DNA from 3 places in the Gordonibacter sp. RACS_AR49 genome. Region 2 is predicted to be linked to each of the others. Evidence: predicted binding sites of a transcription regulator. Region 2 holds the regulator's gene; each other region holds the start of a gene.
What was found. The regulator LexA, encoded in region 2, represses DNA repair genes until DNA is damaged. The targets are predictions, from matches to a motif close to CNAACANNTGTTNG.

Region 1 (9,684 bases), on a different contig from region 2:
ACTTCACCGCGTTCTCGGGCATGAGCGTGGGAGTGATCGAGAACAGCCAGGACGCCCGGGCGTTCGCCCAGTATGCAAACGACAACGGCTTCGACGTGGACATGGTGGAGTACCTGGAGACCGACGACCTCCTGAATGCGCTGGACGAGGGCGCTCTGGACGCCATCGCCATCACCTACCTGGGCAGCAACTCGCGTTTCCGCACCATCGCGCAGTTCTCTCCCGAGCCCATCCACTTCGCGTTCCCGCTCGACCGCGCCGAGCTCCAACAGGACCTGACCGCCGCCATGAACCGGCTCCAGCTGCGCGACCCCGGCTTCTCCACGCTGCTGTACAACCGCTACTTCGGCATCAACACCGACCAGGACCCCGTGTTCACCGAAGACGAGTACGCCTACCTCGCGTCCGCTCCCACGCTGAGGGTGGCCTACGACGCATTCCGCACGCCGCTGTCGTACACCGATCCGGAGACGGGCGCGTTCGCCGGTGCCGCCGCGCGGCTGTTCGAGGACATCTCCCGCGTGACGGGCCTCTCGTTCGAGTTCGTGCCCGTCGACCGCCACAGCGACGCCTTCGAGATGGTGGAGAGCGGCGCGGTGGACCTGGTGGCCGGAGTGGACCGCGACGCCGACGAGGCCACGGCGGGCATCGTGTCCACCACCGGGCCGTACCTGCGCGACCCCATGGCCCTCATCGTGGGGCCGGGCTCCTCGGGCTCGCGTGTGGCGCTGCCGCGCGGCTTCGCGCTGGCCGCCGAGATGGAGCGCCAGCACGTGGGGGACGAGATCGTGTACTTCGACACGCCGAAGCAGTGCGTGGACGCCGTGCTGACAGGCGCCGCCGACTTCGCCTACGCCGACACGCACGTGGCGAACTACCTGCTGTCGGAGTCGCAGTACGAATCGCTCACCGTCACCACCATGACCGACTACACGAACGACATGAGCATCGGCGTGGCGGGGACCGCCGACACGCGCCTGCTGAGCGTGCTGGACCGCTGCGTGCAGTACACGGCGGAGAGCAAGATCACCACCTGGGTGTCGCAAAGCTCGCTGGCCGTGCATCCCACCACGCCCCTCGACTTCCTGCGCCAGTACCCGCTGCAGATCATCTCGGGGCTCGCGGCGCTGTTCGGGGTGCTTTTGGCCGGGGCGCTCTACCTGGGGCGCACGAAGCTGCGCACGGCACGCCACATCGAGGAGCTGTCCTTCACCGACCCGCTCACGGGCGGGTGGACGCTCGCCCGCTTCCGCACGGGGGCCGAGGACGCGCTCGAGCGCGCGGGCAGCGGGGAGCACGCCATCGTTTACCTGGACATCGCCCGCTTCAAGAGCTTCAACGCCGCGTTCGGCTACGCGGCGGGCGACCAGCTGCTCAAGGCGCTCGACCGCCTCATCGGCGAGCTGGAGCACGATGGCGAGCACCACGCGCACATCACCGCCGACGAGTTCGTGGTGCTGGTGCGGTGGGACGGCTGGGACGCGTTCCTCGAGCGGTTCGCTGAGCTGGACCGCCGCTTCAACAGCCTGGACGTGCTGCGATCGCACTCGCACCGCCTGTTCCTGCATGCCGGCGCCTGCATCGTGGAGCGCCCCGGCGGGTCGCGCCGCCTGGACGCGCAGGCCCTGGCCGAGCTCATGGACTGCGCCCGCTACGCGCGCGACAGCGTGGGCGAGACGTCGTCGAGCAAGGCGGCGCTCTACACGGCCGACATGAAGGACCGCGACGTGGCCGAGCGCGCGGTGGTGGCGCTGGCGCGCGCCGCGCTGGATCAGGGCGAGTTCGTGGCCTATTACCAGCCGAAGGTCGAGCTGGCCACGAACCGCATCGTCGGCCTTGAGGCGCTCGTGCGCTGGGAGTCGCCCGAGCGCGGCGTCGTGCAGCCGAACGACTTCATCCCGCTGTTCGAGAAGAACGGCTTCGTGACCGAGATCGACCTGCACGTGCTGCGCCAAGCCTGCACGCGCCTGGAGGAGCGGTTGGCCCAGGGGCTGCCCGTCGTGCCCATCGCATGCAACTTCTCGCGCCTGCACCTGCAGCGGGACGGGTTCCCGGAGAGGGTGAAAGCCATCGTCGACGAGTACGCGGTGCCGGTCGACCTCATAGAGCTGGAGCTGACGGAGAACATCGTCATGGAGGACCTGGAGCGCGCGAAGGGCATCTGCCGCCAGCTTAAGGACCTGGGCTTCCGCATATCCATCGACGACTTCGGCAGCGGCTACTCGTCGCTGGGCACCTTGCAGGACCTGACGATAGACGTGCTGAAGCTGGACCGCACGTTCCTCATGAGCAGCGAGAGCGGCGAGCGCAGCCGGGCCATCCTCGAGGGCGTGGTGGGCATCGCCGAGAAGCTGCGCGTGACCATCGTCGTGGAGGGCGTGGAGACGTGCGAGCAGGCCCGGATGCTCCAGCAGCTGGACGACGCCATCATCGCGCAGGGCTACCTGTACTCGCGCCCCGTGCCGCGGGCCGAGTCCGACCGCCAGCTGGACGGCGCCGTTCTGGAGCCGAGCGAGGGGTAGCCGCAGGCAGCGCGGACGGGCGCCCGTAAACCGCGAAGCACCGCGCCTTACGCTGCCTCGCGGGCTTCGCGCAGAAGCGCTATCTCCTCCGCGAAGCCGGACAGCTCGGGGTTGGGGGTTTCCAGGTAGAACGGCAGGTCCCGCAGCTTCGGATGGTTCGTGACGGCGGCGAGCGCCTCGAGGCCGATCTGCCCCTCGCCGATGCGCGCGTGACGGTCCTTGCGCGAGCCGCGCGTGTTCTGGGAGTCGTTGAGGTGGATGGCGCGCAACCGGTCGAGCCCGATGACGCGGTCGAACTCCTCCACCACGCCGTCGAGGTCGCCTGCGATGTCGTAGCCCGCATCCCACACATGGCACGTGTCGAGGCATACGCCCACGTGGTCGGCCAGGTCAACCTGCGCGATGATGGCCGCCAGCTCCTCGAACGTGCCGCCCACCTCGCTGCCCTTCCCTGCCATCGTCTCGAGCAGCAGCGTGGTGGTCTGGTGCGGCAGAAGCGACTGGTTGAGCGCGTCGGCGATCTTCGCGATGGCCGCCTCGTGCGTCTGGCCGGTGGCGCTGCCGGGATGCATGTTGTACAGCTGGTGCGGCGTCTCCTCCATGCGCCCCAGGTCCTCGGCCAGCACCATGAGCGCGAAGTCGCGCGTCTGCTGCTTGTCGGAGGCGGGGTTCAGCGTGTAGGGCGCGTGCGCCAGGATGCGCTCGATGCCGTGCTCGGGCGCGTAGGCCGCATACGCCGCCACGTCCTTCGGGTCGATGGCCTTCGCCCGCCCGCCGCGCGGGTTGCGCGTGAAGAACTGGAATGTGTTGGCATCGATGGATACGGCGTCCTTCGCCATGTGGAGGTAGCCTTTGGCGCTCGAGAGGTGGCATCCGATGGTGAACATTGGCCGCATCCTTTCCGGTGGTTTAATCGTGACGCTTATAGTAGCATATGGAGCGGCGAGCTCAGGCCGAGGCGCGGGCCTTCTGGAACTTCTCTATGGCCTCGCCGTACTCCTTGAGCGTCGCGTCGGGCGCCTCCAGGTAGAACGGCACGTCGCGCAGTTTCGGATGGTTCGCGAGCGCCGCCAGGGCGTCGAAGCCGATCTCGCCCTCGCCGATGGGCGCATGGCGGTCCTTGTGAGAGCCGAGAGCGTCCTTCGAGTCGTTGAGGTGGATGGCGCGCAACCGGTCGAGGCCGATGACGCGGTCGAACTCCTCCACCACGCCGTCGAGGTCGCCGGCGAGGTCGTAGCCGGCGCCCCACGCGCGGCAGGCGTCGAAGAGCACGCCCGCGTGGTCGTCGAACTTAACCTGGTCGAGGATACGCGCCAGCTGCTCGAACGTGCTGCCCACCTGCGTGCCCTCGCCCGCCATGGTCTGCACGAGCACGGGCGTCTCCTGCGACGGCGTAATCACGTCGTTCAGCGCTGCGGCAACCCTTGCCAGTGCTTCGTCCACCGGCTTGCCGAGCGCGCTGCCAGGTTGCAGCGTGTACATCGCTTGCGGCGTCTCGGCCATGCGCGCGAGGTCTTCGGCCAGCACCATCATCGTGAAATCGTGCTCGCGCTGGTCGGCGCTGGCCGGGTTCGCCGTGTAGGGCGCATATCCCAGGATGACCTCGATGCCGTGTTCGGGCGCATAGTCCTCGAACGCGGCGATATCCTGCGGGTCGAGCGCCTTCTGCGCACCGCCGCGCGGGTTGCGCGTGAAGAACTGGAACGTGTTGGCTCCGATGGACACGGCGGCCTTGGCCATGCCAAGGTATCCGTCCTTGTCCGAGAGATGGCATCCGATGGTGAGCATGGCAGCGTCCTTTCCGATGGGGAGCATTGCCGTCCATGCTAGCTGTGCGCCCGCAGCCAGGTCGACGCGGAAGGCGCGCCGCCGCGCATCTGTCAGCAGCCCGTTGCGCCCCCGTGCAACCAGCCGGGCGAGCGTGGCAGGCTATATGAGGAGAGGGGATTTCGGAGAGGCAGCGGCCAGGGCGGGCGGGCGCCTACGCCTCCGCGGCGTCGTAGGCGTCGAGCGCGGCTCCAAGCGCCTCGATGGCAGTCATGCCGACGGCGGGCAGGCCCACGAGCACCGCGCTGCGCACCTCCTCGCGCGTGGCGCCCAGCTTCTTGAGCGAGGTCACGTGGAACCCGAGACCGCCCGTCATGCCGAGTGCGGAGAGCACGGCCAGGTAGGCCAGCTCCTGCGTCTTCTGGTCGAGCGCGCTCGACTTCGCCACCTGCATGACCATGCCGCCGTACGCCTTCGCCAGCTCCGGCTCCTCGTTCATGAACAGCTCGAATCCTTTTGCCATAGCGCAGCCTCCTTCGTCTGGAGCGCCCGAAGGCGCCGTTTGCCTCCGCCGTGACCAGTATAGGGCCCTGGACGCTGCGGCGACGCGGCGCGCGGCGAACCGTCATCCCCCCGAAGGCTCTGCATCAGCCGAGAGCACGGCAACGAGCCGGCACGACGCCCCGTGCCCGTCGGGCTCGCCGTCTTGTCGGCCGACCGGGGTCCGCCGATCTCCGCAGTCTGCCCCTTTTCATCCAACGGTTCGCCGTTGCGTCGGGCGGCTATAAGGACAGGCCGAAAAGTCCGCGTGCTTGACAGGATGGCGGAGGCTCTTTCCGCCGCTTCCCTCTCTGGAGCCCCTTTCTCGCATGGCGCATCGATCGCCGTCGCGCTTGCCCTGCCGCTGCCCTAGGGCCCCGGCGCGAGAGAGCGCGCGGCCGACGCGTTCGCAGCCGTTACAGCACGATCCCCAGCGTTACGGCGCAAGCCACCAGCGCGACCGCGACCGCCATCACGGCCACGTCGTAACCCGCAAACGGGTACTCCTTGTAGCCGCTCGCCACGCCGCGCAGGTTGAAGCCGCGCACCTCCGCGGCGATGGCGGCGCTGTTGGTCTTGCGGACCGACGACACGAGCAGCGGCACGCACAGCGGCACCATCAGGCGCACCTTCCGCACGATGCCGCCCGCGTCGAACTCCACGCCGCGCGCGGTCTGCGCCTCCATAATGCCCTTCATGTCGTTCATGAACAGGGGGATGAAATGGATCGTGGACGTGAACGTGAACGCGTACTTGTACGGCACGTGCAGCACCTTCACCACGGCGTTCGTGATGTCGTTCATCTTCGTGACGTAGAACACGAGGAACAGCGGGATGGCCGCGGCCATGAGGCGCACCACCGTGGTGAGCGCCGCCAACAGGCTGCCCGTGCCGATGTAGCCCCACGGAAGCTCTGCCAGCACCGCTCCGCTCGGCGTCGTGAGGATCTGGACGACGGCGAGGATCAGCGAGAACGCGAACACCGCCTTCGCGAGGCCGATGGCGGGCCTCATCATGCCGCACGTCGCGGCCAGCGCGAACCCGACCGCCAGCAGCACGGCCAAGAACACGAGGTTGCTCGAGCAGAAGCACGCGACGGCGAACAGCGCGGCCGCCGCCAGCTTGGCCACGGGGTTCATGCGATGCAGCAGGCTGGTGCCGGGCACGTATTCGAGAAACGAGCTCATGCGCACACGCTCCTTTCGACGTCTTGGGTTGTTCGAGCCTCTTCGACGACGGCGGCCAGCATCTCATCCACCGTGTTGGCGCGGGCGACGGCCGTCTCGGCGAGCCGCGGCATGTCGCGCGCCAGTTCAAGCGACAGGTCCACGATCTGCGGCGGAACAAGCGAGGCGCACTCGAGCGTGTCGCGGTTGCGCAGCACGTCGAACGTGGGGGCGTCGTCCACCACCGTGCCGCCGCTCATCACGATACAGCGCGTGGCGTAGTCGGCCACCACCTCCATGTCGTGGCACACCATGATCACCGTGGCGCCCTGCTCGTGGATGCGGCGGATGATGGCCATGACCTTCTCGCACTCGCGGAAGTCGAGCCCCGTGGTGGGCTCGTCGAGCACCACCACCGGCGGCGCGAGCACCACGATGGACGCGAGCGCCAGCAGCTGGCGTGCGCCGCGGTTCAGCAGGAACGGGTCGTCGTCCGCGTCGAAGCCGAACTCCTCGATGATGGCGTCCACGCGCGCGTCGGCCTCGGGACCCGTCTGTCCGAGCGCCTTGAACCCGAACAGCAGCTCCTCGCGCACCGTGTTGCAGCAGATCTGGCGGTCGGGATTCTGGAACAGGAAGCCCACGCGCCGGGCCAGCTCGCTCGTGCGCAGCTCGGTCGTGGGCACGCCGTCGACGAGCACCCGTCCGGCGTCGGGCTTCAGCAAGCCGTTCACCAGGCGCATCGTGGTGGACTTCCCCGCCCCGTTCGTGCCCACGAACGCGACGAACTCGCCGTCGCGGATGGTGAAGCTGACGCCCTTGAGGATAGGCAGCGTTGCCTCGTAGGACGCGTGCACGTCGTCGAACTCGATCATGCGAGCACCTCCTTCAACGCCTCGCGCGCTTCGCGCACGTTGCGGACGGACGCGCCGCCGTACAGGCCCTCGGCGCGCAGGCGGTTCATGAGCGTGGTCGAGCGCGGGCAGTTGACGCCGATCCGCTTGAGCTCGTCCGAATGCTCCAGCACCTTCGCGGGCTCGTCGGCGAAGCGGATGCGCCCCTCGTCGACGATGACCAGCATATCGGCGTACTGCGACAACAGCGCGATCTTCTGCTCCACCACCACGACGGTGGTGCCGTGCTCGCGCGCATAGCGCGCCAGCAGGTCGAACACCGCTTGCGAGCTGGCCGGATCGAGCTCGGCGGTGGGCTCGTCCAGCACGAGCACCCGCGGGTTCAGCGCCAGGACGGACGCGATGGCCACCTTCTGCTTCTGCCCGCCCGAGAGCGTTGCGATCATACGGTCGCGCAAATCGGCGATGCCCATGTCGTCCAAGGCCTGTGCGACGCGCCCTTCGATCTCGCCCTTCGGCACGCCGAAGTTCTCCAGCCCGTAGAGCACCTCGTCCTCCACGACCGACGTGACGAACTGGCTGTCGACGTCCTGGCAGACGCTGCCCACCAGCCGCGACACATCGGTGAGCGCGACGTCGCAGGTGTCGAGCCCGTCCACGGTCACCGAGCCGTAGAAGTCGCCCGGATAGCAGTGCGGGATGATGCCGTTGAGCGCATAGGTGAGCGTCGACTTGCCCGAACCGGCCGCGCCGGTGATCCCGACGAACGCGCCGTCCGGAATGGCAAGGCTGATGCCGCTCACCGCGGGCCGCTCGCTTTCGCGGTACTGAAACGTGAAATCGCGTATCTCTATCATGTCGAGTCTTTCTTCCGAATCGCAGGTTGGCGTAGCAAGTCAGCGAGGGCGGCCGCAGGCCCGCGGAATCCCTAGCGCTTGAGAACCTTCTTCAGCGGCATGGCCAGAACCTGCACGAGGATGCAGTTGAAGGTGGCCGTGCCGAACACGATGGCCGCGTACGTGGCCAGCGCCACCATGACGTCGCCGCCCGTGGACACGACGTTGATGTAGACGGACAGCAGCGCGAAGGTTCCTCCGGACACCACCGTGGACACGAACGTGTTGACGAGCGGGTTGAGGTCGAGCCTGCCGCCGATGCTCATGGGCACCTTGACGAGCAAGCCGCAGGCCAGCGCGCCGAGCACCTCGGAGGGGATGTTAAGAAGCGGCGTGGCGTTGAGCAGGGGAATCTGGCAGATGAGCCCCGCCAGAAGGCCGATGACGAGCGACTGGCCCAGCTTCGGGCGCGTCAGGATGATGGCCAGGCAGTACATGGCGATGATGAAGTTCGGCTTCATGCCCATCGACGAGAGCAGCGACCCCACCGTCAGCTTGAGCACGGCACCGGCCGCCAGCAGCACGGCGATGAGGATGAGATCCTGCGTGGAGAGCCCTGCCTTCTTGGGAGCCGCCGCCACGTCGCGCTTGCGCGGCGCTGCCGCCTTGCCCGCTGCGGCCGTCTGCGTAGCAACCTCGCGCTTGATCTGCTGTTCCATGTTCCTCAATCCTTTCTTGGCGGAGTTCCCGCCGGTTCGTTGCCCCTCCCGGGGCGTTTCGTTTGCCGGCACGAGCTTCGCGGTTGAGGAACGCATCGCCTCGCCTCCAAAGGTGCGCACGGCTGCCGCCGCGCTGCGCCGCATAAAAAAACACCTGTCCTTTGAGATAAAGGACAGGTGTTGTAACCTGCGGTGCCACCTTTATTGACTCTGCGATGCAGAACCCTCTCACGAACATGCCAACACATGTTCTGCCCTTAACGCAGGCTCACGGTCCAGATACTCGGTCGGCTCGGCCCCGTGCGCGCCATGCCTTCCTTTCCCCTTTCCCTCGGCGAACCATTTACCATCCAGCTTACTGCGGGAATCCCAGCTGCGCCCGCTCTCTGTGAGTGCTCATGATGGCTTGACTTTCGCCTCATCGGTTTCAGCTATTAAGTTGTGGCGCATACTTTAGCACAACGCTTCGGGATGCTGTCAAGAGAAAATGCACGTTTTTTCAACGCAGACCGCAGTATCGCGGACCGTTGAGCCGTTGGCTGCGAGCCGGGAGCGCGCCCTAGCCCGCCGTGTCGTCCCCCGCAGAAAGGTACGTCGCTATCAGCCGGCGCGTCTCGGAGGATGTGGGCGCCGCCTCGCCGCAGACATGCAGCATCGAGCGCGTGCGCGCCAGGCCGATGGCCGTGGAGGACGCCACGAGCGCCTCCTCCTCCACCGACCCGCCCGCCAACATGCGGCGCTCGGGACGCTCGCACAGATAGGAGCGCAAGGCGGCGGCGATGGAGCGCTGCACGGCCAGAAGATCGCGCTGGCCATGGAAGAACAGCTGGGGCATGGAACGCAGCGCCTCGCGTCGCAGGCTCTCTATCTCGTCGTCCACGCCCGCGGACACGGTGGTGCTCACCACCCCCACGAGCACATCGAGGTAGCACGCCTCGTCATGCTCCGCCAGTATCTCGAGCAGGCGCTCGTCGTCGGGGAACGCGTCCATGCGTCCCATGATGACCGAGGCCTTCGAGGGGAAGTAGTTGAAGAACGTTTTCTTGGATATCTCGGCCCGCGCGCAGATGTCCTCCACCGTCACGCCGTCGTAGCCGCGCTCGATGACCAGCTCCAGCGCCGCGCGCTCCACCGCAAGCCGCGCCTTGAGCTTCTTGCGGTACCGCAGCCCCTCCGGCGATGCGTTCTCCCGACCGTGTTCCACGATGCGCGCAACCTCCCGTTGACGATGATGTGCCGTTTTCATGCAGGGTACCACAAGTTTCGACCGCGCCGCTTTT
Region 2 (9,684 bases):
GCAGCCTCGGGCCTTGGTTCGGAGGTTCGGAGTATCCGGGTGGCTTAGGTGGCTGATTTTGGTCATCCATAGTCGATTTCGTCCAATCTGTCAAAATATCGCGTCTCTGACCTGCGGTTTTATAAACGAGGCTCTGAGAGCCGTTCTAAGGCCCTATCTTGCCCTTCGACGAGTCCTAGGTCATGGAAACAGGGCGTTTTCTAGCGCTTCGCCCACGCACTATAGCATGCCGTGTCCTTGGGAGCGTTCCGCAGCTTCCAAATCCACCGTAGCGGCATGGAGGCGTTTCAGGCTCTCGTCCAGCTCCTCGCGCTGGTACTCGAGCACGGTCTCTTGCGCCCGCAAGATCGACAGGCGCTCGGCCCGGGTGGTGCCGCCACGCTTGCAGAGGCGCACGAAGTACTGGATGCCCTCGATGGACAGGCCGCTTTTGCGAAGCGCCTCGACCAGGTGCAGTTGGGCAACGTCGGCCTCGGAGAACGTCCGCACGCCGCGCTTGTCGCGATGAAGGTTCGGGAAGAACCCGCACTTGTCGTAATAGCGGATGGTGAAAGCCGAGATTCCCGTCAAGGCGACAACGTCGCCGATGCCGTAGATCGGATCGGCTTGCGTAGCCGGGACGTCAGCGATCCGGCTATTATGTCCCTCGTCGCCCATAGGCCTCCTCGGAATTCGACTTGAGTACGGGCTTAGAGTTACTCTAACCAATAACGATTTTAACTTAGAGTAACTCTAAGTGCAATATGAAAGCCTCGACCTATTCGGAACCGCTATGCGCCGATGCCGCTGCTGCCGAACCCGCCGGCGCCCCGATCGGTAGCAGGAAGATCCCCACACGGTTCAAACACGGCCTCGGCCACGCGCATAATGGCCAGCTGCGCGATACGGTCTCCCCGTTTGATCTCGAAAGGCTCGCGCGGGTCTAGGTTGACGAGGATGGCCTTGATCTCGCCACGGTAGTTGCTGTCGATGAGCCCCGGTGCATTCACGAGCGATACGCCGTTCCTCGCCGCCAACCCGCTGCGCGGCAGGACGAAGCCAGCGTAGCCGGCCGGAATGGCGACGGCAATGCCGCAGGGCACGAGCTTGCGCTCGAACGGCTGCAGCGTCTCGTCGATCGTCGAGCGCAAGTCGACGGCAGCATCGCCTGCGTAGGCGCAGGCAGGCACCGGAAGTTCGGCATCGAGCGCCTTGAGGGGAATCGCGAGGCGATCCATCAGCGCAGCCCCTCGAGGGCGGCTGCGAATTCCTCTACGTTTTGGAAGTCCTTGTAGACGCTCGCGAACCGCACGTAGGCAACATCGTCGAGCTTCGCCAGACGCACGAGAACCATATCGCCAAGTTCCTTTGACCTGATCTCGTTGCAGGAGGCGTTGCGAAGCTCGGTTTCAATACTATCGACGAGCGACGCTATCTGCTCGGGTGAGATAGGCCGCTTCCCGCAGGCAATGAGCAGGCCGCGCATGAGCTTCTGGCGGTCATAGGCTTCGGAGGACCCATCCGCCTTGATAACGATGAGCGGGTTCTCGCCCAAGCGCTCGTAGGTGGTGAATCGACGGCCGCAATCAAGGCATTCGCGTCGGCGCCGGATAGCCGTGCCATCCTCGGAAGGGCGCGAGTCCACCACTTTTGATTCAGGGTTTCCGCAGGAAGGACAGCGCATGAAAGGCTCCTTTGCTCGATTTTGGATCAGCCTAGCATACAAGATATTGTGCTTCAATCCGCATTGTCGATCCCTGCAAAAAAACCGCCCCCTGCGGAAAGGAGGTGGTCCGAAGTGGGTATGGATCTCGGCTTCACCGGTGTTCGACCACGGGGAAAAGGTCAAAGCTCCACCCTTACATGGGTGTCGCCGAGCCCTCCCCCTTCGGCACGGCCAACGTCGAACACCCATCGTGTTGCGGTGAGCGCGTCGAGGAAGCGCTCGTCGTGGGACACGAGCATCAGGGCGCAGGGACAATCGGCCAGCACGTCCTGCAAGGCTTCGACAGAGCGTATATCCAGGTGGTTCGTCGGCTCGTCCATGACGATGAGATGCGGTCGTCCTGTCAGGCCCTGCGCCAACAGGAGCTTGCGCACCTCGCCGGGGCTCAAGTCGTCTCCCTCCAAGATGCGTGCCGGCGGCGAATCGAGCCGGGCGACAATGGAGAGCAGGCGCCCGCGCTCTGCCGGCGCGAGAGCCTTCACCGAGGCGAGAAGGGCGCGCGCCCGGTCACTTCCTATCTCTTGCGGGACGTACACCATGCCCTCTTCCGGCATTTGCCGCAGCACTTCGGCAAGCAGCGTCGATTTGCCTGCACCGTTCCTGCCCACCAGGCCGATGCGGTCGGTGTTGCCCACGTACAGCTGCGGATGGTGCAGCATGCGCCCCTCGCCCAGCGTCAGGGACCCGGCCTCGCATCGGACGAGCACCGTGCGCGCAGCGGGCTCGGCTTCCAGGTCGAGCGCACCCTCGTACACCTTGGCGACGCGAACCTCGGCCATGCGCTTCTCTGCACGCTCGACCTTCTTCCCCATCTGCGACGAGAGCCGTCCGGTCTTGCCATCCTGGCCGGAATAGATGGCCAGCTTGATCTTCGCGCGCCCGTCATGGTCGTGCCGGTCGAGATGCCGAGCCGAACGCCGTGCAGCCGAACGCGCCGCCACCCCGTCTCGACGATTGCTCTCCGTCTTGAGGCGCGCCAGTTCGCGACGGGCATGGGACCGCTCCTCTACGGCAGTCTGGCGGCGTAGGTCTTGCTGCTCCTTCGCCTGAGAGTACGTGCCGGGCACGGTGACAGCACGCCCTCGATCCACGAACACGCACGAGCTCACCAGCCCGTCGAGCAACGCGCGGTCGTGCGAGACGAGAAGGCCCGTCCCGCGATACTCGACAAGCGCACGCGCCACCAATTCGCGGGTTTCGGCGTCGAGGTGGTTTGTGGGCTCGTCGAGCGCAAGCAGCACAGGATCGGCTGCGAGGGCGCATGCTATCTGGATACGCTTGCGCTCGCCATGCGACAGGGTGTCGTAGCGCCATAGCCATGCGTCGTCGATGCCGAGCAGGTAACGCAGGCGCACGGCCTCGGGGCGGTAGTCGTAGGAGAACTCCTCGAGCCCCGTTGGCGCGACATCGGTCGACTGGGCGCAGAACGATCCTGCGACCTGCGGAGAAACGCTTCCTTTCTGGGGCTCGAGCATCCCGCATACGATCTTGAGCAACGTGCTCTTGCCGGCTCCGTTCGGGCCGACCACGCCGGTCCAGCCGGGCGCGAACACGGCGGATGCGTCATCGAGCGCCAAGGCATCGGCGCCGTCGTAGGTATAGGTAAGATGGCGGGCTGAAACGAACATGGAAGGGCCTCCCTTCGAGAGGCACCGGATTCAATGCTTTTCGCGCTGGCAACCTGGCGCCGACGAGACGGCGAGGCTAGGGATAGGAACATCAAGGAACAGCAACGAAAGCGCACCCGGTGCGGAGCTTGCATGACCTGGCGGGTGCCCGAAGGCTTTCGTTAGAACTTCATGTTCCTTGTCTCCTTCTCGAAGGCCGCATTCACAGCAGCCTGTCTGGGATTTCGGTTCAAAGGCAGTCTACCACACGGATCTGCAAGGAGGAAGGGTCCTGCGGGGTGAAAAGGCGATGGAACGGCAGCGCCATGGTGGCGAGGATGCCGCGCAGTCACAGAAATGCAGCATCCAAGGGCGTTCCGAGGTCGCTAGAAGCTGATGAAAATGCTGAGGAAGGCGAAAACGGAGAAGACGCATCCGGCAAGAGCGCCTTGCCACGGCCTCACACGGCCGTAAGCGCGACCTGCCGCACTGCCATGACGAAGAACCCGCGCCATCTCCGTAGCGCCAAGTCTGCGAGCACGGCACGCAGCAGACGGTACCTGACGCGCGTGCGAATGCTGCAGCGGCGCGCAAGCACCTTGGGAACCGCTCCCTGGAAACTCGATGATAGCCCCGGCTGCGGATACACGGTTGAACTCCGGCTGCAGGGCCGACGTGCCATCGAAGGGGCACCGCATCTCGAAATTCTTCATCTTTCTGCCTCCTAGGCCTTGCGTAGAACCTTTGTTCGCATATATAATAGAACGAACAAAAGTTCATGTCAATACGTAATTAAAACATTTGTTCGTTCAAGGGAAAGGAACGGGGCATGTCCGACAAAGTGACGAAACGCCAGAAGGCGGTGCTCGACTGCATCGAGGAGTGCATCCGCGAGAAGGGCTACGGTCCCACGGTGCGCGAGGTCTGCCAAAGCTTGGGCCTTTCCTCCCCCTCGACAGTCCACGTGCACCTCAAAGCACTCGAGGACAAGGGGCTCATCAAGCGCGATCCCCTCAAGTCGCGTTCCATCGCGCTCACCTATCCGCTTGGCGATGCAGAGAGCACTTCCAACGTCATCAAGCCCAGCTTCAACAAGGTGGTGAACGTGCCGCTCGTGGGCAATGTGGCGGCCGGCTCCCCCATCCTCGCCGAGGAGAACATCACCGACACCATCTCGCTTCCCACCGACATCGTGGGCGATGCACCGTCGTTCCTGCTGTCGGTACGGGGCGAATCGATGATCGAGGCGGGCATCAACGACGGCGACTACGTGGTGGTGAAAGAACAACCCGTCGCCAACAACGGCGACATCGTCGTGGCCATCATCGACGACGGCGCGACGGTCAAGCGCTTCTACAAGGAATCCGACCATATCCGCCTGCAGCCGGAGAACTCCGCGATGGAGCCCATCATCACCACCGACTGTTCCATCGCGGGCAAGGTAGTGGCGGTGTTCCGTCGCCTGTAGGCGACGCCTTGCGGGGCCCTGCCGAAGGAGCGAGACGCCCTGTTGGATTACGGCCCCTGCAGGAGAAACGCCGGCCTTGGGATGTGGGGCGCTCGTTCGTCCCGAGACCGACCGGTGATCCGAGATCGCGTCATCCGGTCGCAAACTACTTGGTTAGAGTTACTCTAATCAAGTAGTTTGCAGCTTTCTGAAAGGGACGTGCCTAACGGTCCTTCTCCGCCACGTAGGGGCGAAACAGGCCGGCAAAGGACGGAGCAGCCAACATGACGAGGTGCGTACCGTCCTCCTCGTGCTTTTCCGACAGGATATGGCAACGCTCGTGCGCGAGGGAGACGAGATCTCCCCGGTTGTAGGGAATCACTATGGCGAGATGCTCGTCCTGCGCCGAGGCGACACGGGCGATATGCCCGACAAGCTCGCTTATGCCCTCCCCTGTTGCCGCCGATACGAATTGGGCCTGTGGATGACGCGCCTTGAGAGCATCGAAATGTTCCTTGTCGAGCAGGTCGCATTTGTTGAATACGAGCACGCGAAGCAAGTCTTGAGCTTCGATCTGCCCGAGCACGTCCTCCACCGCAGCGATCTGCGCCTCGTACTCGTCCGACGACGCATCCACCACATGCAGCACGAGATCGGCTCCCGTGATCTCGTCGAGCGTGGACTTGAACGCCTCGATGAGCGTGGTCGGCAGCTTCTGGATGAACCCGACCGTGTCGGTGACGGTGATCTCGCGCCCTTCGGGCAGCTCGAACTTGCGCGTAGTGGAGTCCAGCGTGGCGAACAGCTTGTCGTAGGCCAGCACGTCCGCGTTCGTCAAGCGGTTGAGCAGGCTCGACTTTCCGGCGTTCGTGTAACCGGCCAGCGCCACTTTGAACATGCCGCTCTCGTAGCGGCTCTCGCGCTGGATGGCGCGTACCTCGGCCAGGTGCTTGAGCTCGCGCTTGATGGACGTGATGCGCTTGCGCACCATGCGACGGTCGACCTCGAGCTGGCTCTCGCCCTCGCCGAAGCGCGAGCCCACGCCGCCGCCCATGCGGTTCGAGGCCAAGTGGGCCCACATGCCGCGCAAACGCGGCAGCAGGTACTCGTTCTGGGCGAGCCGCACCTGCAGGCGGCCCTCCTTGCTGGTGGCATGCAGCGCGAAGATGTCGAGGATGAGCGCCGTGCGGTCGATGACCTTCACTTCCTTGCCGACTACCTTCTCGAGGTTCGACTGCTGCGAGGGCGTGAGCTCGTCGTCGAACACCACGAGATCGGCCGCGTGGGCGCGTGCCAGCTCGGCAACCTCCTCGGCCTTGCCCGAGCCGACGAACGTGCGCGGGTTCGGCGCGTCGAGCTTTTGCGTGGTGACGGCCGCAACGTCGGCGCCCGCCGTGTCCACGAGACGCTCGAGCTCGGCAAGCGACGAGGCCAGCGGCCAGGAGGCGCCGGGGCGGTCGACGCCCACCAGCACGGCCTTCTCGCGGCGCTCTTCGGAAACGGGGGTCGCGCCCCGCGTGATTACGGATTCAAATTCAGACATGGAGTCAACCTTTCGAAGCAAGAAGGGACACGCCGGTGCGGATGGCGGCGTGCGGAGACAGTCGGGAGCGGTCGCAACCGCTAGAGAAACGCGTGTGCTGTCTGCATGATAGGTGCTCCGATCTTGAAGGCTCGGCAGGGTCGACCTGCAGAACCGTATCATACCACAAGCTCGCCCTGCTGCGGAAACGCTCAGGCAACGACGCCTCCCACCAAGGACAGCGCCTCGGCTGCCTGGGCCGCGGGGTCAGGGTCGGTTGCATCTATCCAGCGGATGCGCCGGTCCTTGCGGAACCAAGTGCGCTGCCGCTTCGCGTAGCGGTGCGTGGCCGTCTTGATGCGCGTCGCAGCTTCCTCCATCGTCGTCTCCCCGTCGAGGGCGGCGACGACCTCCTTGTACCCGATAGCCTGGGGAGCCGTGATGCCGTCCCGGAATCCGCTTTGCAGCAAATGCGCCACCTCGTCCACGAGCCCGGCGTCGAACATGGCGTCGACGCGCGCGTCGATGCGCGCGTTGAGCGCCGCCGGATCCACGGACAGCCCTATGAAGCATGCCGGTACCAGCTGTGGGATGCTCGCCAGCTTCGCGCGCTGCTCGGCCAGGCTTGTGCCGTCCTCCAACAGCTCGAAGGCGCGCACGACGCGCTTGACGTCGGCGGCGGGCACGATGGCGGCGCTCGCGGGATCGCGCTCGCGCAGCAGCTCCCACAGGGCGTCGGCGCCTTGCTCGCCGGCAAGGCGGTTGTAATGCTCGCGCACAGGATTGCCCGTTTGCTCCCCCTTCGGGAACTCGTAGGCGTCGATGGCCGCGCGCACGTACAGGCCGGTGCCGCCGCACAGCACGGCGCGCCTCCCGCGCGCGGCGATGTCCTCGAAGCAGGCGCGGGCGTATTCCTGGAAGAGGGCCGCCGAGTACGGCTCGCCGGGGTCGGCGAGGTCGAGGCCGTGGTGGGGCACAAGCCGCTCGTCGGGGGCGAGCTTGCCCGTGCCGATGTCCATGCCGCGGTACACCTGCATGGAATCGGCGCTCACCACCTCGCCATCGAGCGCGAGGGCGACGGCCTGCGCAAGGGCGGACTTGCCCGAGGCTGTGGGGCCGACGATGCAGACGACGGGGTCAGCGCCCATCCGCCGCCTCCGCGGGCGGCACGGCAACGCCCGCCACCTCGCCTGCCAGGTACCACGTCTTCGCCTCGTCGATGCGCACGCGCACCGTGGTACCGGCCAGCTCCTCGATCGAGGCGCCTTCGGGCAGCGGCGCATGCACGGTCTGGTTCTTCGGGCTCTTGCCCGCGAGCAGGCCCGCATCGCGCTTGGAAGCGCCCTCCACCAGCACGTCAACCGTGCTCCCCAGGTCGACCTGGTTCGCCTCGAAGGCCCGCTTCTGCACGAGATCGACCAGACGGTCGAACCGCCCCTGGATCACGTCGCGTGGCGTGGGATCGTCGACCGAGGCGGCAGGCGTGCCCTCGCGCTTGGAGTAGATGAACGTGAACACCTGGTGGTAGCCCACCTCGTCCACAAGGCGGTACGTGTCCTCGAAGTCCTTCGCCGTCTCGCCGGGGAACCCCACGATGATGTCGGTGGAGAGCGCGATCTCCGGCAGTGCCTCGCGCAGCTTGCGCACGAGCTCCAGGTAATGGGCGCGCGTGTAGCGGCGGTTCATGGCGGCGAGCACGGCATCGGAGCCGGACTGCACGGGCAGGTGCAGCGCCGGCATGAGCGAGCGCAGCGTGCCGAACCTGCCGATGACCTCGTCGGTGAGGTCCTTCGGATGGCTCGTCGCGAAGCGCAGGCGCTCGATGCCCGTGGCGTCGAGCGCATCGAGCACGGCCGCGAAGCGGGGCGAGCCGTACAGGTCGCGGCCGTAGGAGTTCACGTTCTGGCCCAGAAGGGTGATCTCCTTCACGCCGGCGGCCACGTAGCCCTCCGCCTCGGCTACGATATCCTCGAGCGGGCGCGACTTCTCTCGGCCGCGCACGTAGGGCACGATGCAGTACGAGCAGAAGTTGTTGCAACCCTGCGCGATGGGAAGCCAAGCGGCCCACGCGTGCTCGCGCGCCGTCGGCAGCTCCGAGGCAAACGACGAACCGGCGTCGAGCACCTCCACGTGATGGCCCCCCTCGTCGAGCGCCTCTTCCAGCAGTCGCGGAAGCGAGCCCAGGTTGTGTGTGCCGAACACCACGTCCAGGTGCGGCAGCTCATCGACGAGCTTCTGCCCGTCGCGCTGCCCGATGCAGCCGCCCACGGCCACGACGCGCTTGGACAGCGGGGTGCCGGCGCGCAGCGGAGTATTCTTGAGCGAGGCCACCTGACCGTAGAGGCGCGTGTCGGCGGCTTCGCGCACGCAGCACGTCATGAACACAACGAGGTCGGCATCCTCGATGGCATCGACGGGCAGCGCGCCCAGGCCTTCGAGCATGCCGGCGACGCGCTCGGAATCGTGTTTGTTCATCTGGCAGCCGAACGTGCGGATACAGAACGCGAGGTTCGTGAACGGGGTATGCGTGTGCATGGCGATCCTCAGTGCGCAGGGGCGGACGGGGCGGCTTCCGCTTCCCCGCCGGCAGCGGGCATGGAGACGCCGCGCGTGTAGCGCGGTTCGACTGCGAAGCGAATGGCCGTGCGGTACTCGCCGTCGATAACGATGTCCGCAAAGGAGGGCACGCAGGCGATCTCGATGCCCACGGGCGACAGGAAACCGCGCGAGATGGCGATGGCCTTCACGGCTTGGTTCACCGCTCCGGCCCCGACGGCCTGTATCTCCACGCCGACGCCGTCCTTCACCATGCCGGCGATGGCTCCGGCCACGGAAGCGGGCGACGATTTCGATGAAACCTTCAGGCAGCCGATGTCCGGCTTGTGCTCGGGTGCGGTCATGCATATCCTTCGTCGTTTGAGTACGTTGCTCGTGCGTTTGGCGTGCGTTCAATATGCGTGCGGCGCCCGCGCGCCGCTTTTTCACGGTACCGTTATTCTAGCTATTAATGGTATGGCGTGCAACCTGCGGATATGGCCGTTCGCCGACCAGGCGGCGCAGCTTATGCGGAACTTAGCGGAGCATGCTCACGGGGATATGGATGCGGATGCCGTCCTTGCCCACGCGCACCTCGGGCTGCACGTCGGGCTCCAAGTAGTAGCGTTGCGCGACGTCGCGGTAGGCGGCGGCCACCTGGCCCGCGAAGTCGTCCAGATCCTCGCGGGCCAGCTTGAGACCCCGCGCGTCTTCGGAGGCGGACGGTGCGACGGTGCGCGGGGCTGCAGGCTCGGGAGCGTCGTTGTCGATGCGCACGCGGTCGAGCAGAGGGGACAGCGGCGCTATCTCGCCGTCCAGCACGCGGCGCGCCGAACGCTCGGACAGGGCGAGCCCCAGCGACCCGGCT
Region 3 (9,684 bases), on a different contig from region 2:
AGCGTCGAGAGCCCCACGGGCCGGCCGCCGAACTGAACGGCTAGAAGCTCCAGGATGCGGTTGTCCACGGCATCCAGGCCGAGCGCGTCCACCTCGAAGAAGCTTAGGGCCTGCGCGGCCACGTCCTCGTCGATCGTGCCGTCGCCGCGCACCTGCGCCCAGTCGCGCACACGTTTGAGCAGGCGGTTCGCCAGACGCGGCGTGCCACGGCTACGCCGCGCGATCTCCAGCGCGCCGTCCTCGGCTATGTCCACCCCGAGGATCGCCGCAGAGCGGCACACGATGGAGCCCAGCTCCTCGGGCGTGTAGTATGCCAGCCGGAACACCATGCCGAAGCGGTCGCGCAAGGGCCCGGTGAGCAGCCCCGTGCGCGTCGTGGCGCCGATGAGCGTGAAGTGCGGCAGGTCGAGCCTGATGGAGCGCGCGGCCGGCCCCTTCCCCACCACGATGTCCAGCGCGAAGTCCTCGAGCGCGGGGTAGAGAACCTCCTCCACCATGCGGTTCAGGCGGTGTATCTCGTCGATGAACAGCACGTCGCCTTCCTCGAGGTTCGTGAGGATGGCGGCCAGGTCGCCCGTGCGCTCGATGGCGGGGCCGCTCGTGGTGCGGATGCTGGCGCCCAGCTCGTTGGCCACCACGGTGGCGAGCGTGGTCTTGCCCAGGCCCGGGGGGCCCGAGAACAGGATGTGGTCGACCACGTCGCCGCGCGCCCGCGCCGCCTCGATGAGGATGGCGAGCGATTCCTTCACCTTCGTCTGGCCCAGGTAGTCGCCCAATCGCTTCGGGCGCAGGCTGCGGTCGAGGACGAGGTCGTCCTCCGTGAGCTCGGCCGTCACGGCACGCGGCGGCACCGACGCCGCGTCTGCGCCGTCGGCCACGTAGCCCAGGCCCTCTATCTCGATGTCGTCGTGCGCCATAACCGCCTAACTTCGCAAGCCGTCCCGTCCGTCGCTTCGCCTACCAAGGTACCACACGCGCCCGCGCGCGTCAGCGCTCGGTTCCCAACCGTTTGAGGGCGTACTGGAGAACGGCGCTGTCAGAGACGCCCTCCGGCGCGCCCTTCAAGGCCAGGTCGGCCTCGGCCGCCGTGAACCCCATGGACAGCAGCGCCTCGTGCGCGCCGCGCAGCTGCTCGGCGGCGCGGGCGGCGGGCGCCTCCCCCTCGTCGAACAGGCTCGCGAGCCCCTGGTCGAGGGACCCCTTCAACTCCAGGATGATGCGCGAGGCCGTCTTCTTCCCCACGCCCGGTATCTTCGACACGGCCGCCACGTCCTGCGCGGCGATGGCCGCGACGAGCGCCTGCGGCGTGAACACCGACAACGCCGCCAAGGCCACTTTAGGGCCGACGCCGCCCACGCCGATGAGGCGCTCGAACAGCGCCTTCTCCTCCACCGTCATGAACCCGTACAGGGCGATGGCGTCGTCGCGCACCTGCAGGTACGTGTGCACCTCCACGGACGCGCCCGCCTCGGGCAGCTTCGACAGGCTGGCCTGCGACATGCCCACGGCATAGCCCACCCCGTTCACGTCGATGAACGCGGCAGCGGCGGTCTTGCCCGCCAGCCTTCCCTTCAAGAACGCGATCATCGCGCGCCTCCTCCCGATGCGGCCGCGGCGGTCGCCGCCGCGAAGCCCTCGTGGGTCGTGTAGCAGATGGCGGCCGCCAGCGCGTCGGCCGCATGGTCGGGGCTCGGCACCGCCTCGAGCGCCAGCAGCTGGCGCACCATGTACTGCACCTGCTCCTTGTCCGCCGAGCCGGCGCCCACCACGGCCAGCTTGATCTGGCTGGGCGAGAACTCGCCCACCGGCAGGTCGCCCTCGGCGCACGCCACGAGCGCCGCGCCGCGCGCCTGGCCGGTGGCGAAGGCGCTCTGCGCGTTCGCACCGAACCACACCGTCTCGATGCCCACGCACGTGGGCGCGAACCGCCTGATGACGGCCGCCATCTGCTCGTGTATCTTGCCCAGGCGCCGCGCGAGCGGCGCCTGGGCCGGCGTGGAGATGCAGCCGTAGGCCACGCACGCCAGCCGCGGCCCGCTTTGCGCCACCACGCCCCAGCCCGTGTTCGCCAGGCCCGGGTCGATGCCGAGTATCGTCCGTTCGGTGCGCGCCATCCGTTCCCTTCGGTTCGCAAACGTTTGTTCGCGCTATCCTACCACAAAAAAGACGCGCCGGGAGCGCGTCTTTCAAGTAATCCATCGTTCGCCGACCACGCCTCGCGGCAGGGCGCGAAAGGGCGCCGATCGGTTTCGGCGGTCGTCAGGCTGCCGGAGCCCTACTCGTCGAGCGCCTCGGCGATCTCGTCGGTGATGTCCATGGTGTGGTAGACGTTCTGCAGGTCCTCGAGCTCCTCCAGCTTGTCCACCAGGCGCATGACCTTCTTCGCGTCGGACACGCTCACCTGGGTGGGCGTGGTGGGAATCATGGTGAGCTCGGCGCCCTTCGTCTCGGTGCCGGCCTCTTCCAGCGCCTTCTTCACGGCCATGAGGTCGGTGGGGCCGGTGTAGATGATCCACTCGTCCTCGGCGTCCTCGTAGTCGTCGCCGCCGGCCTCGGCCACGGCGAGCATGAACTCCTCCTCGTCGGCCGCGGCGCCGTTCGGCTTCACGGGGTTCTTCTTGTCGCCCGTCTCGACCTCCTTGGGAACCATGATCTGGCCCTTGCGCTCGAACTGGAACGCCACGGAGCCGGAGGTGCCCAGGGAGCCGCCCGCGTGCGAGAACGCGCTGCGCACGTCGGCCGCGGTGCGGTTGCGGTTGTCGGTCAGCGCCTCGCAGTACACGGCGATGCCGGCCGGGCCGTAGCCCTCGTAGACGACCTCCTCGTAGTTCGCGGCATCCTTGCCGGAGCCGAACGCCTTGTCGATGGCGGTCTTGATCTTGTCCTTCGGCAGGGAGTAGCCCTTGGCCTTCTCGATGGCGGCCGCCAGCGACGCGTTGTTCTCGGGGTTCGGGTCGCCGCCCTCTTTCGCGGCCACCGTGATGATGCGCGACAGCTTGGAGAACAAGGCCGAGCGCTTCGCGTCCTGCGCCGCCTTGCGGTGTTTCGTTGTAGCCCACTTAGAATGCCCAGACATATACTTCCCTTCCACAGAGCACTATCGGCCAAACATTCTAGCACATCCGTCAAATACCCTGCTCGCTTATCGCACGGTCTTCAAAAAACGGCCTGCGACGGCCCGGCCGGGCCAGTCGGGCCGGACGGCCGGGTGTCCAGGCGCGGGCTCGCACGGGGCGAGTTGACGGACGTGCGACGGCGTGCCTACGGTACCGTGACCGAGCCGCCGATTCAGCAGCACGCCCCTACAATGGCTGGAAGACGAGGGACGCCGGCGTCCGGCGGGTCCTCCCTGACCGCCCGTCAACCAAAAGGAGCACTGCCATGAAAGGAAATCCTGAACTCATCGACACGCTGAACGACCTGCTTGCCAGCGAGCTGGCCGCCATCAACCAGTACATGGTGCACGCGGAAATGGCCGAAGACTGGGGCTACGAGCGCCTGAGCAAGAACTTCAAGACGCGCTCGATCACCGAGATGACGCATGCGGAGCGCCTCATCGAGCGCATCCTGTTCCTGGAGGGCACGCCCATCGTGTCGAACCTGGACGACATCCACATCGGCGCCACCATCCCCCAGCAGGTGGACAACGACCACGCCTCAGAGCTCACCGCCATCAAGATGTACAACGAGGCCATCGTGCAGGCCGGCAACGTGCTGGACTACGCCACGCGCGACATCCTCGAGGCCATCCTGCGCGACGAGGACAAGCACCTCGACGAGCTGGAGGAGCTGCAGGACCAGATCGAGCAGATGACGCTGCCCACGTTCCTGTCCACGCAGAACTAACCGCACCGCCCGCCCGCTCGCGCACGCGCAGACGGGTGCGGAATGCGCCGCACGACCGCCCCTCTCCCTCGGGCGAATCCCCGCACGTCCAGGCGCGCCCGACCGCCTGGACGAGATCGGGGGCTATGGCAAGAAAGCGGCCTCGTTCGAAGCCGCTTTCTTGGGTTGTGCTGGAAAACCGCCTGGTGGCAAACCGCGGGAAGCGACCTTCTCGCCGAGCATCGTGCCACCGACCTGATTCTTGTCCATGATGTTTTCGATCATGGTTGATCTGCCTGCGGGCAGCCGAGGTCCAAACGCGCCCCGGCCTGCCGCCGCCCAGGCCCGCCGCCAGCCTTTTCGCACCAGGAGGCTTGAGCGAATCCTTACCTGATCCTTTCACTCGCGTGACCTCCCCCTTGCCGGGGCCTTACCTTGCGCGCCTACGATAGAGCGCACCGACGCCCGGCGGACTTCGCGCATGCGGAGCCACGGCGACGCATCTCGCGCAGTCGACCGAAAGGACATCATGGATTCCCAGCTCTCCTCGATCTACGACCACGGCACGTTCGGCGTATCGCGCCGCACGTTCGTGAAACTGGCCGCCGCCTGCGGGGTGACGGCCATGGGCGGCATGCTCGCATTCCCCGGCCAGCACGCCGACGCGGCCTTCACCGAGCCCGAAGACCCCAGCTGGCCCGAGCTCCCCGCCGGCAAAGTGCGCTTCACGGTGCACAGCGACACTCATTTCACCTGCTGCGACGTGGAGAAGAAGCTGCCGTTCGCCTTCGAGACCATCTACCAGGCCGTACCCGACTGCGCCGCGCACGTCTTCGCGGGCGACTCGGTGAACACCGGCACGACCGCCGAGTTCGACGCGCTTTTGGCGGGAGCGAACGCCGCCATCAGGAAGCCGGCCCTGTTCGTCATGGGCAACCACGAGTTCGGCGTAGGCGGCAGCCCCCTCGAGGGCAACGCCGTGACGAACTTCAAGTACTTCCTCTCGCACTTGACCTGCGCGGATGCCTATCAGAAACCAGGCGGCGCCTTCGAGGGCAAGCTGAACGTCCATACCGAAATAGGCGGCTACCACGTGATCGCCGCCAGCTGCGGGCGGGGCTACTGGTACGGCGACACCACCTATGACGACGACGGCACGACGCCCATCACCATCCTCGATTGGATGAAGCGCGAGATCGCCGCCGCCGCAGCCGACGACCCCACGGGCACCAAGCCCATCTTCTTCATGACGCACCATCCCTTCCCCGACACCGTCTGGTACTCCCCCACGTCGTTCAACGCCGGCTGGATCGGCGATTACGGCTCTGTGGACGACCGCAATTCCAAAGCGTTCTACAACGAGCTCAAGGCGAAGTACCCGCAGCTCGTCCACTTCTCCGGGCACACGCACATCCCCGAGGAGGACCCGCGCTCCATCTTCCAGGACGTCGACGGGTTCACGCTCGTGCAGACGGCCACCTTCGGCGATAGCTTCTGGATGCGCGGCGGCAAGGATGCCGACGGCTACGACGAGAACGGCGGCACGGGCGGACACCCGTCCGACGGCTACGATGCAAGCCAGTGCCTGCTGGTCGAGGTGGACGCCGCCAACGGACACGAGGTCACCATCCGGCGCATGGACTTCCGCCAGGGAGCCTATCTGGGAACCCCCTGGACGTTCAAGGTGTCCGACAAGTCCACCTGGACGTACACGCACGCCGCCATGGAGGCGCGCAGCCTTCCCCCGATTCTGGAGGAGGGCGCGGCCGTGCGCATACCGGCCGACTCCATCACGCAAACCGGGGCGTCGTTCGCCATCGCCGCCGACAAGATCAGGCCCGACACGTCGGGACTGTCCGACGACGTGGTGATGAGCTATCGCATCGTGGTGCTGGACGCCCAGGGGGCCGAGGTGTACAACGCCTGCTACATGTCCGACTACTACAACGCCCCCGCCAACCAGCCCGCCGAGTTCGTGCGCCCGCTGTTCGGCGCCGCGCTCGCCCCCGAAAGCCCCTACAGCCTGAAAGCCTACGCGCGCAACCCCTGGGAGAAGGAAACGCTCATCGGCGAGGTTATCTTCACCACCGCCGGAGGCGAGGCCGTCCCGGCAACGCCGCTGTTGTCCGTCGACTTCTCGCAAGGGTCCGCCGCCGACCTCTCCGAGACGCCGCATGTCCTGACTCCGTTCGGCAGCCCTGCGTTCGAGACCGTGGAGGAATTCGGCCGCCAGGTGGCCGTCTTCGACGGCGCGACGGCCGCCTTCGGCTACGACTTCGCGGCCGAGGACTTCGCCAAGCTGGCAACCTCCACCACCGCCGAGCTGCTCGTGCAGTTCACGGCGAAACCCAGCTCCGGCTACACCGACATCTTCTCCTGCGGGCAGGGAGGCGGCCAGTGGCTGGAGTACTATCCCACCGGCAAGCTGCACTACTACTTCACCGACGGCTCCACCAATGTGTCGACGCCGGTCGAGCCGGGGGTGTGGACGCACATCACCGCCACCTACGACGGCGCATCCCTCAAGATCTACCAGGATGGCGTGCTGGCGGGAGAAACCGCGGCGGCGGGGGCCATCGCCGCGCCGAACGCATCGAAGGCGCGCTGGTACATAGGAGCCGATTGCGGCGGGGAGGGAGAGCCCCAGGCGTTCAGCGCCGCAAAGGTGGCGTTCGCAAAGCTGACGCATGGCACCGTGGCGACTGCCGAGGAGGTGGCCGCGAACTACCGGGCCTGCGCCCCGTCGACCATCGAGCTGCCGGAGCCGGATGCCTTCGGCGCACCCGAGGTCGGCGCAGCCTGCGTCATACCCGCGGCCGCGGCCACGACCGCGAACGGGTCCCCTATCGAAGCGGTGCCGAGCGTCATCGACCCCGAGGGGAACCCCGTGGGCCTCTACCTCACCTCGGTGCCCGAGGGCGCCGCCGCCCTCGCGGCCGCAGCAGCTAGGGGGACCACGCTGTACTCGTTCGTTCCAACCGTCGACGGAAACCATACGGTCACCTACCGCGCCGGCTATTCCCAAGCGTCCCTGACCGTGTCCGTGGCGGCAGCCCCGATCGACCCCGATCCCGAGCCGACGCCCGATCCCCAGCCCACGCCCGATCCGACACCCGACCCCGATCCCGCTCCCGGCAACGGTGCAGGCGGCGGCACCGGCAGCTCCGGGCAGGGCACGGGCGGAAGCGGAACCGCGCCCGGGAGCACCGGCGGATCGAGGCTGGCCAAGACCGGGGACGGCATCGAGGCGGGCGGCGCACTGGTCGGCCTCATGGCCACTGCCGGCGCGGCGATCTGCGTTGCCCGCAGCTTCTGGAAAGGCGAGTTCTCCGAAGAGGAATCCCGCTAGCTCCTCTCCGCATGCACGGCGCCCCTTCGACCTCGACCGTCGAAGGGGCGCCTGGTTCCCGAAAACGGGCGGCGTCTTTTTGCGGCGCGCTAAGCCTCGCGCTCCCAGAGGCCGGTCTTGCCGCCGTCCTTCTTCAGCAGGCGCACGTCCATGATCTCCATGCCGCGGTCCACGGCCTTGCACATGTCGTACACGGTGAGGCACGCCACGCTCGCGGCGGTGAGGGCCTCCATCTCGATGCCGGTCTTGCCCGTGACGCCGCAGGTGGTGGTCACGTGGATGCCCGCGCGACCGTCTTCGCGCTCGCCCGCCTCCACCGGCGCGCACTCCACCTTGGCCTTCGTGATGTTCAGCGGGTGGCACATGGGGATGAGGCTGCTCGTCTGCTTGGCGGCCATGACGCCCGCCACGCGCGCGCAGGCCAGCACGTCGCCCTTGGCGGCCTTGCCCTCCACGATGAGCGCGAGCGTGGCGGGGTTCATGGCGATGAAACCCTCGGCCACGGCCACGCGCTCGGTGTCGGCCTTCTGCGACACGTCCACCATGCGCACGTCGCCGTGCTCGTCGATATGGGTGAGTTGCTGTTCGGTCATGGAGTGCTCCTTTGGCTCGATATCACAGGTTGAAAATCGCAGGTTGGCGCTAGTAACTCAGCGAGAAGGGCCGAGGGGTGTCGAATTCGGGGGATCGCAAGGGCGAAGCGTGCTTTGGTACGCGAGCCCTTGGGATCGCGCGAAGGCGGCGCGCCTCGGCCCTTCGCAGCATCGGCAGGTACCGACGGCCGGCAGGCCGTCGGTACCCCTCAGCCTCCAATTTGGGACATCCCCCGCTCGGTTCCTACCTTGTCGTGGTGCTCGTCGGGCTTGGCGCCCAGGGCCTGCGCGAACACGGTGCGGGCGGCCTGCTCGTCGCCCGAGCGCAGCGCGGTGCGCAGGTCGCACTCGTCGTCCGAGAACAAGCACGGGCGCAGCTTGCCGTCGGCCGTGAGGCGCAGGCGGTTGCACTCGCTGCAGAAGTGGCGCGACAGCGGGCTGATGAAGCCCACCGTGCCCTGCGCGTTCGGGAACTGGAAGTAGCGCGCCGGCCCCCAGCCGAGCGGGCGGTCGTCGCCGGCGGCCACGAGCTCGTCCATGCCGGCGGCCCGGGCGCGCTCGTTGATGATGCCGAACAGCTCCTCGCTCGGCACGACGTCGTCCTTGCCCCAGCCGCAGCCGTGGCTGCCGGAGCTCTCGCCCACCGGCATGTACTCGATGAAGCGCACATGCAGCGGGCGGTCGAGGGAGAGCTTCGCGAACGCCAGGTAGTCCTGGTCGAGGCTGCGCACGGCCACGGCGTTGATCTTCACCGGGTTGAAGCCCGCCTCGAGCGCCGCCTCGATGCCGTCGAGCGTCTGCTGGAGCTCGCCGCGGCGGGTGATCTGCTTGAACTGGGCGGGATCGAGCGTGTCGAGCGAGATGTTCACGCGCGAGAGGCCCGCTTGCTTCAGGTCATCGGCCATCTTCGGCAGCAGCACGCCGTTCGTGGTCATGGACACGTTCTCGATGCCGGGCGTGTGCGCGATGGCCCGCACGAGATCCACCACGCCCAGGCGCACGAGCGGCTCGCCGCCGGTGAGGCGGATGCTGCGGATGCCCATGCCGGCCGCCACGCGCACGGCCTGCTCGATCTCCTCGATGCGCAGGATGTCCTCGTGGGCGAGCGACTGCACGCCGTCCTCGGGCATACAGTAGATGCACCGGAAGTTGCAGCGGTCGGTGAGCGATATCCTCAAATAGTCGATGGTGCGACCATGGCTGTCTTTCATAGGGCCCCTTCTCCCTTCTCGTGTGAGAATATTATAGGCCAAGTATCCTCGATTGCGAGAGGCAATCTAGCGGACGCGACCGAGCGCGCAGGAGCGCTACCGCGACACCAGGTACACCTTGTCGGGCGGGATGCGGATCCAGAGCTCGTCGCCCTCGCAGGGCAGCTCGCCGGGGCCGGCCTTCAGCTTGTCCACGCGCCAGAACAGATGCTGGTGCAGGTACTTCATCTCGTCCTCGTCGGCGCTCACGGTGGGCGCCTCGTCCTGGACACGATCGAGGAAGCCCAGAAGCACCGTGCGGTCGAAGCGCGAGTCGCTCACGCGGTCGACGCGCACCCGGTAGCAGTTCTCGCCGGGGCCGGACGCGCGCTCGAGGTAGAACGCGCGCACGCCGAGGTGGGTGACGTCCTCGCGCACCGGCGCGGCGGTCGCCGCCTCGATGCCCCACTTCGGCAGCCTCACGCGGTGCTCGCCCATCCGCTCGGCCGGCGTGGCGTTCTTGCAGCCCGACAGCTTCACGCCCGCGAGCGACTGCGGGCGGTTCACCAGGTCGTCGCCCGTGCCCGTCTCCATGATGCGGCCGGCCTCTACCACGGCGATGCGGTCGCAGAAGCGCAGCGCCTCGTCGATGTCATGGCTCACGTACAGGATGGTGCCGTCGTAGGCGTCGAACAGGCTCACCAGGTTCTGCTCCAGCACGCCCTTC

Region 1: the regulator LexA is predicted to act here: its motif matches at 8,644-8,657, upstream of LB310_RS00440 (tryptophan transporter).
Region 3: the regulator LexA is predicted to act here: its motif matches at 2,132-2,145, upstream of ruvC (crossover junction endodeoxyribonuclease RuvC).

What each region holds. Positions count from the first base shown of each region.
Region 1 covers NZ_JAIUDM010000001.1:96,870-106,553, forward strand. Annotated here, with positions in the region: gene LB310_RS00405 (EAL domain-containing protein) at 1-2,522, shown strand, start outside; gene LB310_RS00410 (deoxyribonuclease IV) at 2,570-3,409, opposite strand; gene LB310_RS00415 (deoxyribonuclease IV) at 3,471-4,310, opposite strand; gene LB310_RS00420 (carboxymuconolactone decarboxylase family protein) at 4,504-4,812, opposite strand; gene LB310_RS00425 (energy-coupling factor transporter transmembrane protein EcfT) at 5,246-6,016, opposite strand; gene LB310_RS00430 (energy-coupling factor ABC transporter ATP-binding protein) at 6,013-6,870, opposite strand; gene LB310_RS00435 (energy-coupling factor ABC transporter ATP-binding protein) at 6,867-7,706, opposite strand; gene LB310_RS00440 (tryptophan transporter) at 7,778-8,404, opposite strand; gene LB310_RS00445 (TetR family transcriptional regulator) at 8,964-9,608, opposite strand.
Region 2 covers NZ_JAIUDM010000013.1:592-10,275, forward strand. Annotated here, with positions in the region: gene LB310_RS14565 (hypothetical protein) at 1-70, opposite strand, end outside; gene LB310_RS14570 (MerR family transcriptional regulator) at 220-657, opposite strand; gene dut (dUTP diphosphatase) at 771-1,217, opposite strand; gene nrdR (transcriptional regulator NrdR) at 1,217-1,663, opposite strand; gene LB310_RS14585 (ATP-binding cassette domain-containing protein) at 1,825-3,333, opposite strand; gene lexA (transcriptional repressor LexA) at 4,142-4,780, shown strand; gene hflX (GTPase HflX) at 4,983-6,302, opposite strand; gene miaA (tRNA (adenosine(37)-N6)-dimethylallyltransferase MiaA) at 6,494-7,429, opposite strand; gene miaB (tRNA (N6-isopentenyl adenosine(37)-C2)-methylthiotransferase MiaB) at 7,419-8,816, opposite strand; gene LB310_RS14610 (stage V sporulation protein S) at 8,825-9,154, opposite strand; gene LB310_RS14615 (ATP-binding protein) at 9,354-9,684, opposite strand, start outside.
Region 3 covers NZ_JAIUDM010000009.1:43,830-53,513, reverse strand. Annotated here, with positions in the region: gene ruvB (Holliday junction branch migration DNA helicase RuvB) at 1-917, opposite strand, end outside; gene ruvA (Holliday junction branch migration protein RuvA) at 988-1,587, opposite strand; gene ruvC (crossover junction endodeoxyribonuclease RuvC) at 1,584-2,114, opposite strand; gene LB310_RS12845 (YebC/PmpR family DNA-binding transcriptional regulator) at 2,276-3,076, opposite strand; gene bfr (bacterioferritin) at 3,382-3,846, shown strand; gene LB310_RS12835 (hypothetical protein) at 3,970-4,110, opposite strand; gene LB310_RS12830 (LamG-like jellyroll fold domain-containing protein) at 4,355-7,174, shown strand; gene moaC (cyclic pyranopterin monophosphate synthase MoaC) at 7,264-7,767, opposite strand; gene moaA (GTP 3',8-cyclase MoaA) at 7,977-8,978, opposite strand; gene LB310_RS12815 (sulfate/molybdate ABC transporter ATP-binding protein) at 9,075-9,684, opposite strand, start outside.